One region of the Providencia sp. Marseille-Q8014 genome, then DNA from elsewhere that is predicted to be linked to it. Evidence: predicted binding sites of a transcription regulator. Region 1 holds the regulator's gene; the other holds the start of a gene.
The links. Region 1 encodes PurR, which represses purine synthesis genes. Its sites were predicted from a motif close to CANGCAAACGTTTGCNTG; they were not measured.

Region 1 (7,937 bases):
TGATTTCTCGGGCTGACTCGCAGAAAAAAAGAGAGTTAACGAAATGATCCCCTTCTATGTTTAAAATATACACAAATCTCATTATTTGAACGCACTGATATCTATATCTCACTAATTATAATTTAGTGTATAATTACTAAACTGAATTTAATAAAGACAAAGATAATTGATCGTAAGAACATATTTTTTGTATGATTAATACTCAATTACGATTGTTCATGAATTTGTATCATGGAAGAATTTAACAAAGTGTGCCTTAGTTTATGAAATATTTCCTACTTTGAGATATTTTACCTAGTGTTTACACTCTGTTTAAATCAGAATCAGTAGTCTTATACCCGTTTTAACTTGACCCAAATGTAACATTCATATTGCGAATATGGTTAAAACAACTATCCAATGCTATGTTAGTGCCACAGACAGCAAGTCTCATAGGAGTAATTATGCTTAAGAAAGTTTTCGTCGGTGTTGTAGCAGTCATTGTATTATCTGGCTGTGTCAATACCAGTACACTTTCTGGTGATACTATTTCAGCTAAAGACGCTAAACAAGTACAGACTGTAACTTACGGTACTGTATTGAATGCACGCCCTATTACCATCCAAGCTGGTGAAGATGAAAATGTTATCGGTGCGATTGGTGGTGCAGTACTAGGCGGCCTATTGGGTAATACCATTGGTGGCGGTTCTGGTAAAACGCTTGCTACCGCAGCGGGAGCAATTGCGGGTGGCTTAGCCGGCCAACAAGCTCAAGGTGCGCTGAATAAGAGCCAAGGTGTACAATTAGAAATTCGTCTTGATAGCGGTAAAAATATCGTCGTTGTTCAAAAACAAGATCCAAGTGTTTTCCGCTCTGGCCAACGTGTCATGATTGCAAATAGTGGCGGCACAGTCACTGTATCACCACGTTAATAATAATGAGTATATGTTCACCGGTACCCTACCGGTGAACATACTTTTTATCTTAGGGAATTTATAAACTATTTCCGTATAGCCTCTTCATACCTCTAGTTGTCTATATACTCACCTAATTTGTATTTACATCATCTTGGATTCTAATAACCGATTGATAATGTATAAGTGATTTACCACCATCAATTGCCAATCCTATTTGATTTATTGTTTGTTTGCTCTGTGTGACTTATTCCTTAAAAACCAGTTAATCTTACAAAAGTTTATGAATACTAAAGCTTGTCATGAATACCGCTTTGAATAACTTTTCATCTTTAATTGGTCAATTTAGTTAAAAACGAGTTATTACTAAACAATAAGCTTAATCAATAATTAAATATCAAAAAACATCTATTTAGCAAAAACTCAGAACAATAATGGCCCCAGCAAAATAGAAAATTAATTCTGCTGTAATAATTGAAACACTAATAATACACTTAATTTATTATTAAACTCTAACTACAAATCTCCTTGTAATCTTAAGATATTTTTTTCTAGCTTTAACAATAGAACGGATAATTGACCAAGCTCATCTTGAGATATATTGCCTAAAATTTCTTTCCGTGTGTTATCAATAACTTCATCTACTTTCTTAATAAAAGGTTCAGACTCCTCCGTTAACTTTATTCTTTTCGCACGTCTATCATTGACACAAGTGTGTCGAGATATCAGTTTTTTTTCTTCTAACTGATCAAGTGTTCTCACTAATGATGGCTGCTCAATACCGATAGCTTTTGCGAGTTGAATTTGAGACTGTTCAGGTGGTAATTGACTAATATTGTGCAATGTAATCCAATGCGTTTGCGTTAACTTAAGCGGTTTCAAACGATGATCAATGAGTGATCTCCACATGCGTACCACACGTGATAAATCAGTTCCTATTTGTGACTCCAATGTTCCCTCCTTATATAACACTATTCTGCCTAACAAATATACAACCAATAAATTATTTTTTAAATTATATATTCACTCCCTCTCGCTATGACAACTAATTATTAAAAATAACCATGATAAATACCCATTTATGGTCATAGTCAATCATTTGATTTGTGATTTCCATCATAAATCAAATTCAACTTTCTTATATATTAAATATCATTTTATTCACTAATATGAACTCTCAATTATCTTGTTAATAAGAATAGCCTTACTCTTCTTTCAAATCTATCTATTTTAACCCTTATAGTAATTACAATTAACAATAAAAAAGACAATTCCAAATTACTTCTTAAAAAACAATTAAATATAGTTATTCTTAAAATCATGCTATTTTTAATCACTGACACTTTATTTAATAATTATTTTGAATAACTAAAATTTAATTGAAGAATATGTGTGGTTATTAACTTTTTTGAATTAATTAGAATTGAAATTAATTATATTCGAATAAAATTTACTTTTTAAAATAGTTACTCTCTATTTCAGTTTAGATATCGACTAAAACAACTCTTGTTGCGTTGAAGGTGGCTCATCTTTTTGTGTTTTAACCGAGATTGAACGAAGGTAGCGCTGGCGACATAAACGTAGAATATTGCGTTTTTGGCTATCTGTAAATTTTAACCACTGAAAGCGTTCTTCCCTCGAACGAAAACAGCCTCGACAATAACCTTGTTCATTGGTTTGACAAATTCCACGACAAGGGCTTTGAATTTCAAAAAACTCGAGTTGCTCCGCCATATTGATATCACCTAACTAAAAACACCCATTAATGATATACTCCATGAATTAGATTATATCTACTATTTGGTTAATAAATAAACCTATTTCATTGTGTTCGATCCTATAGGTGCGTTATATTGATCGTTAAACGATTCAGTTTCACTTAGTTACTTTTAAGGGAGTTCTTTATGCGCTTACTACATACTATGTTACGTGTGACAGATATGCAGCGTTCAATAGATTTTTATACTAAGGTTTTGGGTATGCGTCTACTGCGTACCAGTGAAAACCCTGAGTATAAATATTCGTTGGCATTCGTCGGTTACAGTGACGAAAGTGAAGGTGCAGTCATTGAGCTAACCTATAACTGGGGTGTTGATAGCTACGAGATGGGAACCGCCTTTGGCCATATTGCGCTTGGTGTCGATAATGTTGCTCAAACCTGCGAAGATATTCGTCACGCGGGTGGTAACGTCACTCGAGAAGCAGGCCCTGTAAAAGGGGGCAGCACGATTATTGCTTTTGTTGAAGATCCCGATGGCTACAAAATCGAGTTGATTGAAAATAAAAGTGCCAGTAAAGGCCTAGGTAATTAATTTACCTTGATGAGTGAATCACTAGGCAGTGTGCTTCCTGCCTAGTTTTAGTTTATCTGCAAAATTTTTTTGGCTTTGGCATAATAGCCACTAACCAGAAACCTAATATAAAAACCTAATGTCTGATAAAAATAATCCCAATGCACTCGTTAACCGCTTCAGAGGATACTATCCTGTCGTCATTGATGTGGAAACGGGTGGGTTTAACGCCAAAACGGATGGCCTACTTGAAATTGCCGCCATTACTTTAAAAATGGATAAAGACGGCTGGTTATCCCCTGATGAGACCTTACATTTTCATGTAGAACCCTTTGAGGGAGCAAATTTAGAACCAACAGCTTTAGCCTTCACCGGCATTGATCCCACTAACCCATTACGTGGTGCAGTTAGTGAATACGACGCTTTGCACGCTATTTTTAAAATGGTACGCAAAGGGATGAAAGCTACCGATTGTAATCGAGCCATTATTGTTGCTCATAATGCGACATTCGATCATAGTTTTGTCATGAATGCAGCTGAACGTGCAGGCTTAAAACGTAATCCATTCCACCCATTTGCCACATTCGATACTGCGGCATTAAGTGGTCTGGTTTTCGGACAAACGATTTTAGCGAAAGCTTGTGTGACAGCGGGTATTCCATTTGATGGCAAGCAAGCTCACGGGGCCTTATATGATACGAATCGTACCGCACTGTTGTTCTGTGAATTAGTAAATAAATGGAAAAAGCTAGGTGGTTGGCCACTCGCAGAGCAAGAGTAACCCCGCCCCCTTAAGCCCCTTAAGATACAAAAAAACCGCATTAGCTTAACCTATGGGGCTAATACGGTTTTTTAGATTTACTCGGCGTTCTTAACTAAGCAGATACTTACTCCGCACGAGTCTCATCCGCAGAGCGATACTTATCAGCAGTTTCTTTAATCAGTGACTGGAGTTCACCGCGCTGATACATTTCCATGATGATATCGCAACCGCCTACTAGCTCACCATCAACCCATAATTGTGGGAAAGTTGGCCAATTAGCGTATTTTGGTAGTTCTGCACGAATATCTGGATTTTGCAGAATATCGACATAAGCGAAACGTTCACCACAAGCAGATAAAGCTTGAACTGCCTGAGCAGAAAAACCACAGCTAGGGAGCTTAGGAGAGCCTTTCATGTACAGAAGGATTGGGTTTTCTTTAATTTGGCGCTCGATTCTTTCAATTGTCGTCATTTTTACTTCCTTAGAACATGGGTGCTGATTTGCAGTCAGTCGCCATCGTCAGCCATTTTCTCAACGATGGCGACTAAGCTAGAATATTTGACCGGAATGTTAAAACGTGATTGTTTCATACAATATGCCAGTTTTACAGGGGTATTACTATAGCACTCCAAGCTGGAAAAAGGGATTTTTTCTAGAATCCCGTTTTAAGTTACACGAACTTCCTTCAGCAAGGCAGAAAAGCGCGATCTTAAACTCTATTGATTAAGATAATTATCTCTATGATTTTAAGGTGTTTTTGTTGAAAAAATTTGGTAATATATGACGCAGAATATCCATGCCTATAACTCGGCAAGCATCTCATGCTATTATTAATCTATTAAAGAATAAGCAAGACCGCATGAACGTTCGGTTCGTGTATAACTCATAGCAAGATATACGTATTAAATTATTTGCTCACTTTTATGAGCACCACACCCATATGTGTTGTTTTAAACGCAAACAAGGAGTACGCAATGTCATTTGAACTTCCCGCTCTACCTTATGCTAAAAATGCGCTAGAACCTTATATCTCGGAAGAAACCTTAGAGTATCACTATGGTAAACACCATAATACCTATGTTGTTAATCTCAACAATTTAGTCAAAGGTACGGCTTTCGAAGGTAAATCACTGGAAGAGATCATCAAGACTTCAGATGCGGGTATTTTTAATAACGCCGCACAGGTTTGGAACCATACTTTTTACTGGCACTGCTTAGCACCAAATGCGGGTGGAGAACCAACCGGTAAAGTTGCTGAAGCCATTAATAAAGCTTTTGGTTCTTTCGCTGAATTCAAACAACAGTTCACAGATGCTGCGATTAAAAATTTCGGTGCCGGTTGGACTTGGCTGGTTCAAAAAACCGATGGCAGCTTAGCTATTGTGAATACATCAAATGCGGCAACCCCTATCTCTGGTGATGATAAACCTATCCTCACTGTCGATATTTGGGAACACGCTTATTACATTGATTACCGTAATGCGCGCCCTAAATACCTAGAGAACTTCTGGGCCTTAGTCAACTGGAAATTCGTTGAAGAAAACCTCGCTTAATCATTTTCTTTAGAGAATAGCTAAAGGGCGAGTCAATACTCGCCCTTCTTAATTTCACCTTTAATTAAACAGTAAAATTAAAAAATATGTACTGCAAAAGCAATGATCACAGCCAAAGAACCTAACGCTGCTAATAGTCCAAATTTAAAATCTGTATCCATGAGTCCCTCTCATCATAACGAACAGTTAACCAGCAAAATAACCATAACTTATACATGGTTAAATAAGTATGACATGACGATTTATAAAAACCAGTGTCTATATCACAGGTTATAACATCAATTATTTCTTTTGTTTTTGCGCTAGATCAGACAAAATCGATAACTAATCGCTAAATTATTGCCAGTTAAGGCACTATGCCTCAATATGTAGGTAATATTAGGTAATTTTTTAATAAGAATTCATAACAAGACCGATTATTGGTCAGGAGTTTTTTTTTCCCATGGCAACGATTAAAGATGTGGCGAAGCGCGCTGGCGTCTCCACCACAACCGTATCCCATGTAATAAACAAAACGCGCTTCGTAGCTGATGATACTAAAGCGGCTGTTTGGGCTGCGATAAAAGAACTCAACTATTCACCGAGTGCTGTTGCTCGTAGTTTGAAAGTTAATCATACAAAATCAATTGGCCTACTCGCGACATCAAGTGAGGCGCCTTATTTTGCTGAAGTGATTGAGTCAGTCGAGAATAGTTGCTATGAGAAAGGTTATACCCTTATTTTATGTAACTCTCATAATAACTTAGGTAAGCAACAAGCTTACTTACAAATGCTTGCGCAAAAGCGTGTTGATGGGCTACTCGTCATGTGTTCTGAATATCCCGATAAACTAATCCATATGCTGGAAGATTATCGCAATATTCCTATGGTCGTCATGGACTGGGGCACTTCCCGTGGTGATTTTACCGACAGTATCATTGATAACTCTTTTCATGGCGGTTACCTCGCAGGTCGTTATTTAATTGATCGTGGTCACCGTGACATCGGCGTGATCCCTGGCTCTTTAGAACGCAACACCGGTATTGGTCGACTGACGGGTTTTAAAAAAGCCATGGAAGAAGCGAAAGTGACTTTACGTGATGAATGGATCGTGCAAGGCGACTTTGAACCAGAATCTGGTTATAAAGCAATGATGCAGATCTTAAGCAATAAGCAAAAACCTACTGCCGTGTTCTGTGGCGGTGACATTATGGCGATGGGCGCAATTTGCGCTGCGGATGAGATGGGATTGCGTGTTCCTCAAGACATTTCTATCATTGGCTATGATAATGTGCGCAATGCGCGTTATTTTACTCCCGCGTTGACGACTATCCACCAGCCTAAAGAGCGTCTAGGCCAGATGGCATTCGCTATGCTGCTTGATCGTATTGTGAACAAGCGCGAAGATGCACAAACGATTGAAGTCCATCCTCGCCTAGTTGAGCGTCGTTCTGTTGCTGACGGACCATTTATTGACTACCGTCGTTAATTAAGGCGCTAACCATTCGGCGTTGAGTGTTTCACTATCCCCAAGATATTCAAGTAACCAACTCAACGCCGGTGATGTATTCTTTTCCACCCACGTTAAACAGCAAGGACTCGGAGGGAATGGCTGAGATAGCTGCAATTGGGCTAATTTCCCCTCATCACAAAAGGGCTTTGCTCGGTGCTCAGGTACCATGCCAACACATAAGCCATTAACAAGACATGTCATACCATTTTCCCAAAAAGGCACCACTAAACGCCGCTGATTATCTAATGCCCATGTATCTCTTTTCGGCAAGTTACGTGAGGTATCTTCAAGGCATAAACTTGGGTATTCGCGCATTTGATCGTCTGTCAATTTTCCTTTTAGCTGTGCCAGAGGATGGTTTGGACTGGCCACACAACGCCATGACATAAACCCCATATCACGAAAACTATAACGCTCTCCGATGGGTGAAGCGCGCGTCGCACCAATCGCAACATCAACACGCCCATCGGCGAGTGCATCCCATACGCCGTTAAACACTTCAGGATGAATATATAATTCGATATCAGGAAAATGACGATAGAAATCTAAGATCAGTTGCTCTGTTCGCTGAGGTTTGACAATACAATCTACCGCGATACTAAACTGCCCTCGCCAACCATTTGCTGCCTGTTGACATTGGTGACGCGTTTGTATCATTTTTTTGATAACGGAGCGACTTTGCTTGATGAAAATCTCCCCTGCCTCAGTTAAGGCAACATCGCGGTGACGACGTTCAAAGATAGGTACAGCAAGCCATTCCTCTACTTGCTTAACCGTATAGCTAATTGCAGAAGGAACACGATGCAGTTCTTCCGCAGCGCCACTAAAACTTCCCGTTCTTGCAACGGCATCAATAACTTCTAGAGCATGAGCTGACCACATAATGATACCCTTCAAAAATTTTGATAGCAGATTCCAAATATTACCGTTTCACAATGTAAAAA
Region 2 (7,937 bases), 1.0 Mb from region 1:
CCTGTTTTGAGCAGGGCGTCAGTGACTTTCTTCATCGTGCGGCTCTCAGGCGCAAAACGATGCCAATAGAGCATCCGGCGCTGACATAGGCCCGGTGTTAAATCTATCAGTTCACCATTTTTTAATTCATCGGCAATTTGCAAATGTGGGATCATACAGCAAGTAGAGCCCTGTTTTGCTAATTGTACGAATGCCTCTGATGAGTTCACTATATGACAGGGCACACTACCGGGTGATAAGCCAAAATTCTGCTGAACAAAAGCTTGGTGCATGTCATCAAGGTGGTCGAATGCAACGGCTGGTGCTTTAAGCAATGATGAACGTGTGACCCCTTCAGGGAAGTATTTGCTAGCAAAATCGGGAGAGGCAACAAAGATATAATCTAAAGCACCTAGCTTATCAACTAAACAGCCCGGTAGTGCTTGAGGTTGGATACTGATAGCACCCACGACTTCACCTCGTCTCAAACGCTCTTGTGTGCGCGTCTCATCTTCCACTTGAATGTTTAAGCGAATGGGGGTGTTACCTAAAACAGGATTCAGGGCTGGTAATAGCCATGTGGCCAAACTGTCGGCGTTGACCGCAAGTGAAAGTAATAGTGGCGTTGAACCCCCATTTTCGTCACCTAGCCACTGTTCTTCGAGTAATTCTACCTGATGGAGTAAGGCTAATAGCTTTTGCCCTTGCTCTGTGGGATGTGGCGGAACTGTTCGAACGAGTAGCGGTTGACCAAATAGATTTTCTAATTGTTTGATCCGCTGTGAAACCGCAGATTGTGTAATACACAGTTTTTGAGCCGCTCTCTCAAATCCTCTTTCACGAATGACAGCATCCAGTGCTTGCAACGCGCGGTAATCAGGGCGCTTCATTAGGGGGTATTCTCCTTGTTGTTATTCTACTACTCACTATGCCATATTTTATTTCAGAACTCCTGTAATATTGATGACAATGTGTGAATCACAGAATACAACGAACAAAGCTGACCTTGTTAAGGGTCCGTTATATAATAGGCTTATTCAACAAACTTTATTTACTTGTGAAAAATAATAGAAGGCATGGGCATGACTCAGGACGAACTAAAAAAAGCAGTAGGTTGGGCAGCATTAGAATACGTAAAACCGGGTACGATCGTGGGGGTTGGCACAGGCTCTACTGCTTCTCATTTTATTGATGCACTGGCGACCATGAAAGGCCAAATTGAAGGCGCGGTATCAAGTTCTGAAGCATCAACCGCTAAGCTTAAATCATTAGGTATCCCTGTACTTGACTGTAATGATGTCGACTCACTGGATGTTTATGTTGATGGTGCAGATGAAATTGACCATCATATGAATATGATCAAAGGTGGTGGAGCGGCTTTAACACGTGAAAAAATCGTTGCAGCTATTTCTAAAACATTTGTTTGTATTGTTGATGAGTCAAAACAAGTGGATGTATTGGGCAAATTTCCACTGCCTGTTGAAGTGATCCCGATGGCGCGTAGCTATGTTGCGAGAGAGCTTGTTAAGTTAGGTGGAACACCTGAATATCGTCAAAATGTTGTGACAGATAATGGTAATGTTATTTTAGATGTTCACAACCTTAGCATTGTTGACCCCGTTGCTCTTGAAAATAAAATCAATGGGATAGCAGGCGTTGTAACGGTAGGCCTATTTGCAAATCGCGGTGCTGATGTTGTTTTAATGGGAACGTCTGCCGGTGTTAAAACCATTAAATAAATTAGCATGACAATCATGATTTGATTGTCATCGCCTTACCTAGCCGTCAATCAGATAAGCCAGCCATTATGTGGTTGGCTTATTTTTTATGTGGCATGGATTTTTGTTATCTATTTTAGCGGTATCACTGACCCGTAAAAAATTTCACTAATTTTTATTTATGATTATTTTGGTGATATATCTCACACTAATGCTTATAGTGCAGGCAAAATCCTTATTTTGTGTTACTCACCCTGATTTTCTACCATATTACTTCTTTTTCATCGCGTTTAGTGAGAGGGACTAGGCAAACGATTGTATTGATACTGTGCCGTTTTTTGCTATGTTGGTACACGGTCAGTTCATCTGTTACAAATCTTAAGCATGATAGGGTAGGGTAAATGGTCAAAGTATCTTTGGAAAAAGACAAAATTAAATTTTTACTATTGGAAGGGGTTCACCAAAGCGCGGTTGATAATTTAAAAGCAGCAGGTTATACCAACATTGAATATCACAAAAGTGCGTTGTCGGACGAAGAATTAAAAGAAGCAATTAAAGATGCGCGTTTTGTTGGTATTCGTTCCCGTACTCATCTGACTGAAGATATTTTTGCAGCAGCTGAAAAATTGGTTGCTGTTGGTTGTTTTTGTATCGGTACAAACCAAGTGGATTTAGATGCTGCGGCTAAACGCGGTATCCCAGTTTTTAATGCACCGTTCTCAAATACCCGTTCTGTCGCTGAGATGGTGCTTGGTCAATTACTGTTATTGTTACGTCGCATACCTGAAGCGAACATGAAAGCGCACCGCGGTATTTGGGAAAAACAAGCTAAAGGTTGTTTTGAAGCGCGCGGTAAGCGTCTAGGGATTGTGGGTTATGGTCATATCGGTACTCAGCTAGGTATATTGGCTGAAGGCATTGGTATGGATGTTTATTTTTATGATATCGAAAATAAACTGCCTCTTGGTAACGCGACACAGGTGCGCTCAATGGCTGAGCTATTGAACATGAGTGATGTGGTCAGCTTGCATGTGCCTGAAACAGTGAGCACCAAGAATATGTTTGCAAAAGAGCAGTTTGAATTGATGAAGCCAGGGGCTATTTTCATTAACGCTTCACGCGGAACAGTCGTTGATATTCCTGCTTTAGCCGATGCCCTTGAGAGTAAACATTTATCGGGTGCCGCTGTCGATGTCTTCCCGACTGAGCCTGCTGCTAATAATGACCCGAATGATCCCTTCATTAGTGAGCTAATCAAATTTGATAATGTGATTTTGACTCCGCATATCGGTGGTTCAACGGAAGAAGCGCAAGAAAATATTGGGCTAGAAGTCGCAAGTAAATTAGCGAAATATTCAGACAATGGCTCGACGCTTTCTGCGGTGAACTTCCCTGAAGTTTCTCTGCCAGTTCATACAGAAGATACTAACCGTTTACTGCATATTCACGAAAACCGTCCTGGTATGATGAATAGCATTAACCAAGTATTTACTGAAAATAATATCAACGTTGTTGGTCAGTATTTACGTACTTCAGGAAACGTAGGTTACGTTGTTATTGATATTATCACTCAACAACCTGACCACGCTGACGATATCTTGGTTAAATTGAAACAATTGCCGGGAACGATCCGTGCACGATTATTATATTAATCGTTAACCAACGAGATTGAATACACATGATGGCACTGGATCACCAGTGCCATATTTTTTGGGGCGTAATAATTTCAGGTAGCGGGATATCCCAATGTGCCACAGGGAGCAAGGGAACGCGCTGGCAATTGTGTGCCAAACCAATGGGGTAAAAGCCTTTCTGTTGCCAGTTAGCTAAGGTTCTATCATAAAAGCCACCCCCCATGCCTAAACGTTGGCCTTGTTCATCAAAGGCAACTAATGGGATCATCATGATATCTAACTGATTGATAGGTAGCACTTGAGTGACATCGAGTGGTGGCTCATCGATGTTAAATCTATTTTTGATTAATTGCGTCGTTGGCGCATAGTTTAAAAACAGCAGATGATGACGGCTAAAGGGGTGTAATACAGGTAGGTAGACTTTTTTATCCTGTTGCCAGAGTGCATCGATTAAGGGCTGGGTATGGATCTCACCATCGAAAGAAAGAAACAAAGCAATGTGCTGCGCTTGAGCTATTTTAGGGTGAGATAAAGTCTGCTGTACGATTTTTTTCGCGGCCAGTTGTTGTTGCTCTGGAGTCAACTGTCGGCGTAATTGACGAACGGATTGGCGAATTTGTTGACGCATGACTGATAACTTATCTTCCATAAGATCCGCAACCTCAGAGGCTATTAACGCTATTATTATTAAAGGGTTGATAAATTTGTGAGTAAGCGTTGGAAGTATAGCGTAATGAGCGCGAGATGGTAGTACTAGACGTAAACTCAGGGGGAAGTGTCACAGAAAAATGAGGGTCTCCAAGATGCCGTTGTAGGCTGTAACCCTTGAACCCTTGGTTCAAGGTGAACGCAGTTTAGCAACCTTTAGGCTTCCTGAGCGAATCAGGCGTGCTCACCAGCGCAATAACCACATTCTATTTTTTTGAAATATCGGCTCAGGGGACTTACCCACTGACGAGCATCTCAGAGAAATTTGTTTGAGTACATATCGTTACTCTATGTACTTCATTGTATGAGTTTGGATTGAAAAAGCAACCCCATTTTTGTTTATTTTTTTATACTAATGTATGATTATTAAGCAAATTTAGCCGATAGGCATAACCTGCCTCTCAGTAATTTTCACCTGATCATGTAATGCTTGCTCAATGGTTTGTTGCAGCATTTTTATTTTCTCTTCCATATTATATGCATAATCACGCGTTTTTGTCTTTTCTTGTGTTAATTCGTGACACACGTTCAATGCAACGATAAAAATAAGCTGTTCTGTGTTGGTGACCCCACTTCTATCTTTAAGATCTTGAAGGCGTTGCTCAAGTTCTTGGGCTGATGCAATCAGGGCTTCTTTTTGTTCGACAGGGCAGTTGACTCTCATTGAGCGCCCAAATATTTGAATGTCAACAGGTTGTGCGGACATGATACCTCCATACGAATAGGACTCGCCGCAAATACAATGCTCGGCGTAAAGTAATAGATGTTATTTCACTAGTATTGGTTGCTTTATTCAAAAGACAGTTCAAAAGCTTACTGGTACAGCGACCATCCTTGATGGTAGCATATCATGAATGATTAGCTAACATGACGAATTCAGATGTCTATACAAAAATCTTTACCAAACTATGAAACGTTGGACAATCTTCTCCAACAATATTCTATCGCACTTACCGCCGCAGAAATTCATGGCTTAATTACTGGGCTGATTTGCGGTGGTAGCCGCGATGGCGGCTGGCAGACATTAGTCCATGATTTGGCTAATGACGGTTTAGCCTTCCCTCAAGCGGTTGCTCAACCGCTACGTGAACTCTACGATACGACTTTTCAAGTGTTAGATGAAAGCGAATTTGCTTTTTCTATGCTTTTTCCTGATGACAATGCGTCTGTATTTGATCATGCGGATGCTTTAGCGGGTTGGGTTAATCATTTCTTACTAGGAATTGGTGTGGCGCAACCTAAATTAGCGGATAAAAAAGAAGTCAGTGAAGTGATCACTGATTTACGTAATATCGGCATGCTTGGTTACGATGAGGATGAAGACCAAGAAGAGCTTGAACAGGCGTTGGAAGAGGTGGTGGAGTATGTCAGAGTCGCTGTACAGCTTTGCTATATCTCTTTCACCGAAGGCAAAAAAGTGCAAACAGCGGCGAATAATAAACCTATTCTTCATTAATACTGTCTGGCTTTGTTAAGTCTATTTGCTTATTTGAGCTAAATTGCGCTTTACAAGGCAAAACAGATACAGATTAAGCGCTTGCCGTTGTACTCTAATTTCTTGTTGCTAGGTGACACTCGAAAGAAGCTTAGGATGTTTGCGAAGTCATCGTCATTCAAAGCGTTGTATGGTGTCAGTACTGAGGCAACTTGAAGAATGGCGAGTCTATATGCTTAAAATAGAAAGGTATAACGTTCAACTCAACAGTCTAGATAATAAGGCAGAAACGGTATGAATAAACAGGAATTTATTTCTCGTCGTAACGCATTATTGGCTCAGATGGAGCCAGCAAGTGCCGCTATTATTTTTTCAGCGCCCGTCGCTCAACGCAACGCGGATTGTGAATACCCGTATCGCCAGCACAGTGATTTTCTTTATTTGACGGGGTTTAGTGAGCCTGAAGCCGTTTTACTGTTAATTAAAAGTGATGAAAAACACAGCCACACCGTTCTCTTTAACCGTGTTCGCGACCTGACCGCAGAAATTTGGTTTGGTCGTCGGTTAGGGCAAGAGGCTGCGCCGGAAAAATTAGGGATCAGTAAAGCACTGCCTTTTGATGAAATTGAAGAGCAACTGTATCAGTTATTAAATGGTCTTGATGTCATTTATCATGCACAAGGCGAATTTGAATATGCGGATAAGTTAGTTTTCGGCGCGCTCGATATTTTACGCAAAGGGGGACGTCGTAACTTACGAGCTCCACAGACAATCATTGATTGGCGTCCTTTGGTACATGAAATGCGTCTATTTAAATCAGAAGCTGAAATTGCCGTGATGCGTAAGGCTGGTGAGATATCCGCATTAGCGCACATTCGTGCAATGAAAACGTGTCGGCCGGGCATGTATGAATATCAACTCTGTGGCGAGTTGGAGTATGAATTTACGCGTCATGGTGCACGTTTTCCATCGTATAATTCGATTGTTGGTAGTGGCGAAAATGCGTGTATTTTGCATTACACCGAAAATGAATGTGAAATGAAAGATGGGGAAATGGTGTTAATTGATGCGGGGGCCGAGTTTGATGGCTATGCAGGCGATATCACCCGTACATTCCCTGTAAATGGTAAGTTTACTGAACCACAACGAGCGATTTACAATATCGTTCTTAAAGCATTAAATACCGCTTTAGAATTGTATCGCCCAGGTACCAGCATTCATGAAGTGACACAAAAAATCATTCGAATTAAAGTGGAAGGCTTAGTGGAGCTGGGTATTTTACATGGCGATGTCGATCAATTGATCGAAAACAAAGCACACTTCCCATTCTTTATGCATGGTTTAAGCCACTGGCTGGGGTTAGATGTTCATGATGTTGGATTCTATGGCGTTGACCGTGATCGCATTCTAGAACCTGGAATGGTATTGACGGTTGAACCTGGACTGTATATTGCGCCTGAAGCAGATGTACCACCAGAATATCGCGGTATTGGTATTCGTATTGAAGACGACATTGTGATTACCGAAACGGGTAATGAAAACTTGACCGATTTAGTGGTGAAGGACCCTGATGAAATAGAAGCATTAATGGCCGCAGCTAACAATGCTTAAATAAGCTGTAATAAGGTAATAAATACAACATGAACGTGATTATTGTTGGTGGTGGAATGGCAGGGGCAACCTTGGCTCTGGCTATTTCTTCATTAAGCCAAGGACGGTTATCAGTTTCGCTGGTAGAGGCCGCCTTACCAGAAGAAAAGCACCCAGGGTTTGATGCTAGGGCGATTGCACTTGCTCATGGAACATGTCAGCGGTTATCTAAAATTGGTATTTGGGATTCATTCGTTGACTGTGTCACACCAATAACTCATGTTCATGTTTCCGATAGAGGCCATGCTGGTTTCGTTAATATCCATGCACAGGATTACCATATTCCAGAATTAGGGAGTGTGATTGAGTTACATGACGCCGGTGCACGGTTATTTGATTTATTGCATAAAGCAGCGGGCGTTTCGTTGTATTGCCCCGCAAAAGTTGAAAACATTCAACGGCACAACGATAGCGTTACAGTAACCTTAGATAGCGGTGAAACCCTTTCAGGGGCTCTTTTAGTGGCCGCGGATGGGAGTCATTCAGCCGTCGGTCAAGCATGCCATGTACAGTGGCAGCAGGATGACTATGGTCAAGTGGCGATTATTGCGAATGTTAAAACATCAATTGACCCACAAGGGCAAGCGTTTGAGCGTTTTACTGAATTTGGCCCACTCGCGTTATTACCCATGTCGCATGGACGCAGCTCCTTAGTATGGTGTCATCAACAAGCGCAAGCGGAACTTATCAAAACGTGGGATGATGAAACCTTCATGTCTAAGCTGCAACAAGCTTTTGGATGGCGTCTGGGTAAAATCATTCAGGTTGGTACCCGTTTTTGTTATCCGTTATCACTTCGAAAAGCGTTAAATC

Region 2: serA (phosphoglycerate dehydrogenase) is a predicted target of PurR. The motif match lies at 2,002-2,019, and genes of this name have one in related genera.

Annotation. Positions count from the first base shown of each region.
Region 1 is NZ_CBCOPT010000001.1:2,511,232-2,519,168, forward strand. Features, by position in the region: gene ACWPW6_RS11020 (outer membrane lipoprotein) at 444-911, shown strand; gene slyA (transcriptional regulator SlyA) at 1,410-1,844, opposite strand; gene ACWPW6_RS11030 (DUF1289 domain-containing protein) at 2,388-2,627, opposite strand; gene gloA (lactoylglutathione lyase) at 2,798-3,205, shown strand; gene rnt (ribonuclease T) at 3,324-3,965, shown strand; gene ACWPW6_RS11045 (Grx4 family monothiol glutaredoxin) at 4,072-4,419, opposite strand; gene sodB (superoxide dismutase [Fe]) at 4,923-5,501, shown strand; gene cydH (cytochrome bd-I oxidase subunit CydH) at 5,579-5,662, opposite strand; gene purR (HTH-type transcriptional repressor PurR) at 5,944-6,969, shown strand; gene punR (DNA-binding transcriptional activator PunR) at 6,970-7,875, opposite strand.
Region 2 is NZ_CBCOPT010000001.1:1,499,912-1,507,848, forward strand. Features, by position in the region: gene ACWPW6_RS06470 (LysR family transcriptional regulator ArgP) at 1-869, opposite strand, end outside; gene rpiA (ribose-5-phosphate isomerase RpiA) at 1,062-1,718, shown strand; gene serA (phosphoglycerate dehydrogenase) at 2,099-3,349, shown strand; gene ACWPW6_RS06485 (5-formyltetrahydrofolate cyclo-ligase) at 3,390-3,980, opposite strand; RNA gene ssrS (6S RNA) at 4,123-4,304, opposite strand; gene zapA (cell division protein ZapA) at 4,416-4,745, opposite strand; gene ACWPW6_RS06500 (YecA/YgfB family protein) at 4,920-5,495, shown strand; gene pepP (Xaa-Pro aminopeptidase) at 5,769-7,085, shown strand; gene ubiH (2-octaprenyl-6-methoxyphenyl hydroxylase) at 7,115-7,937, shown strand, end outside.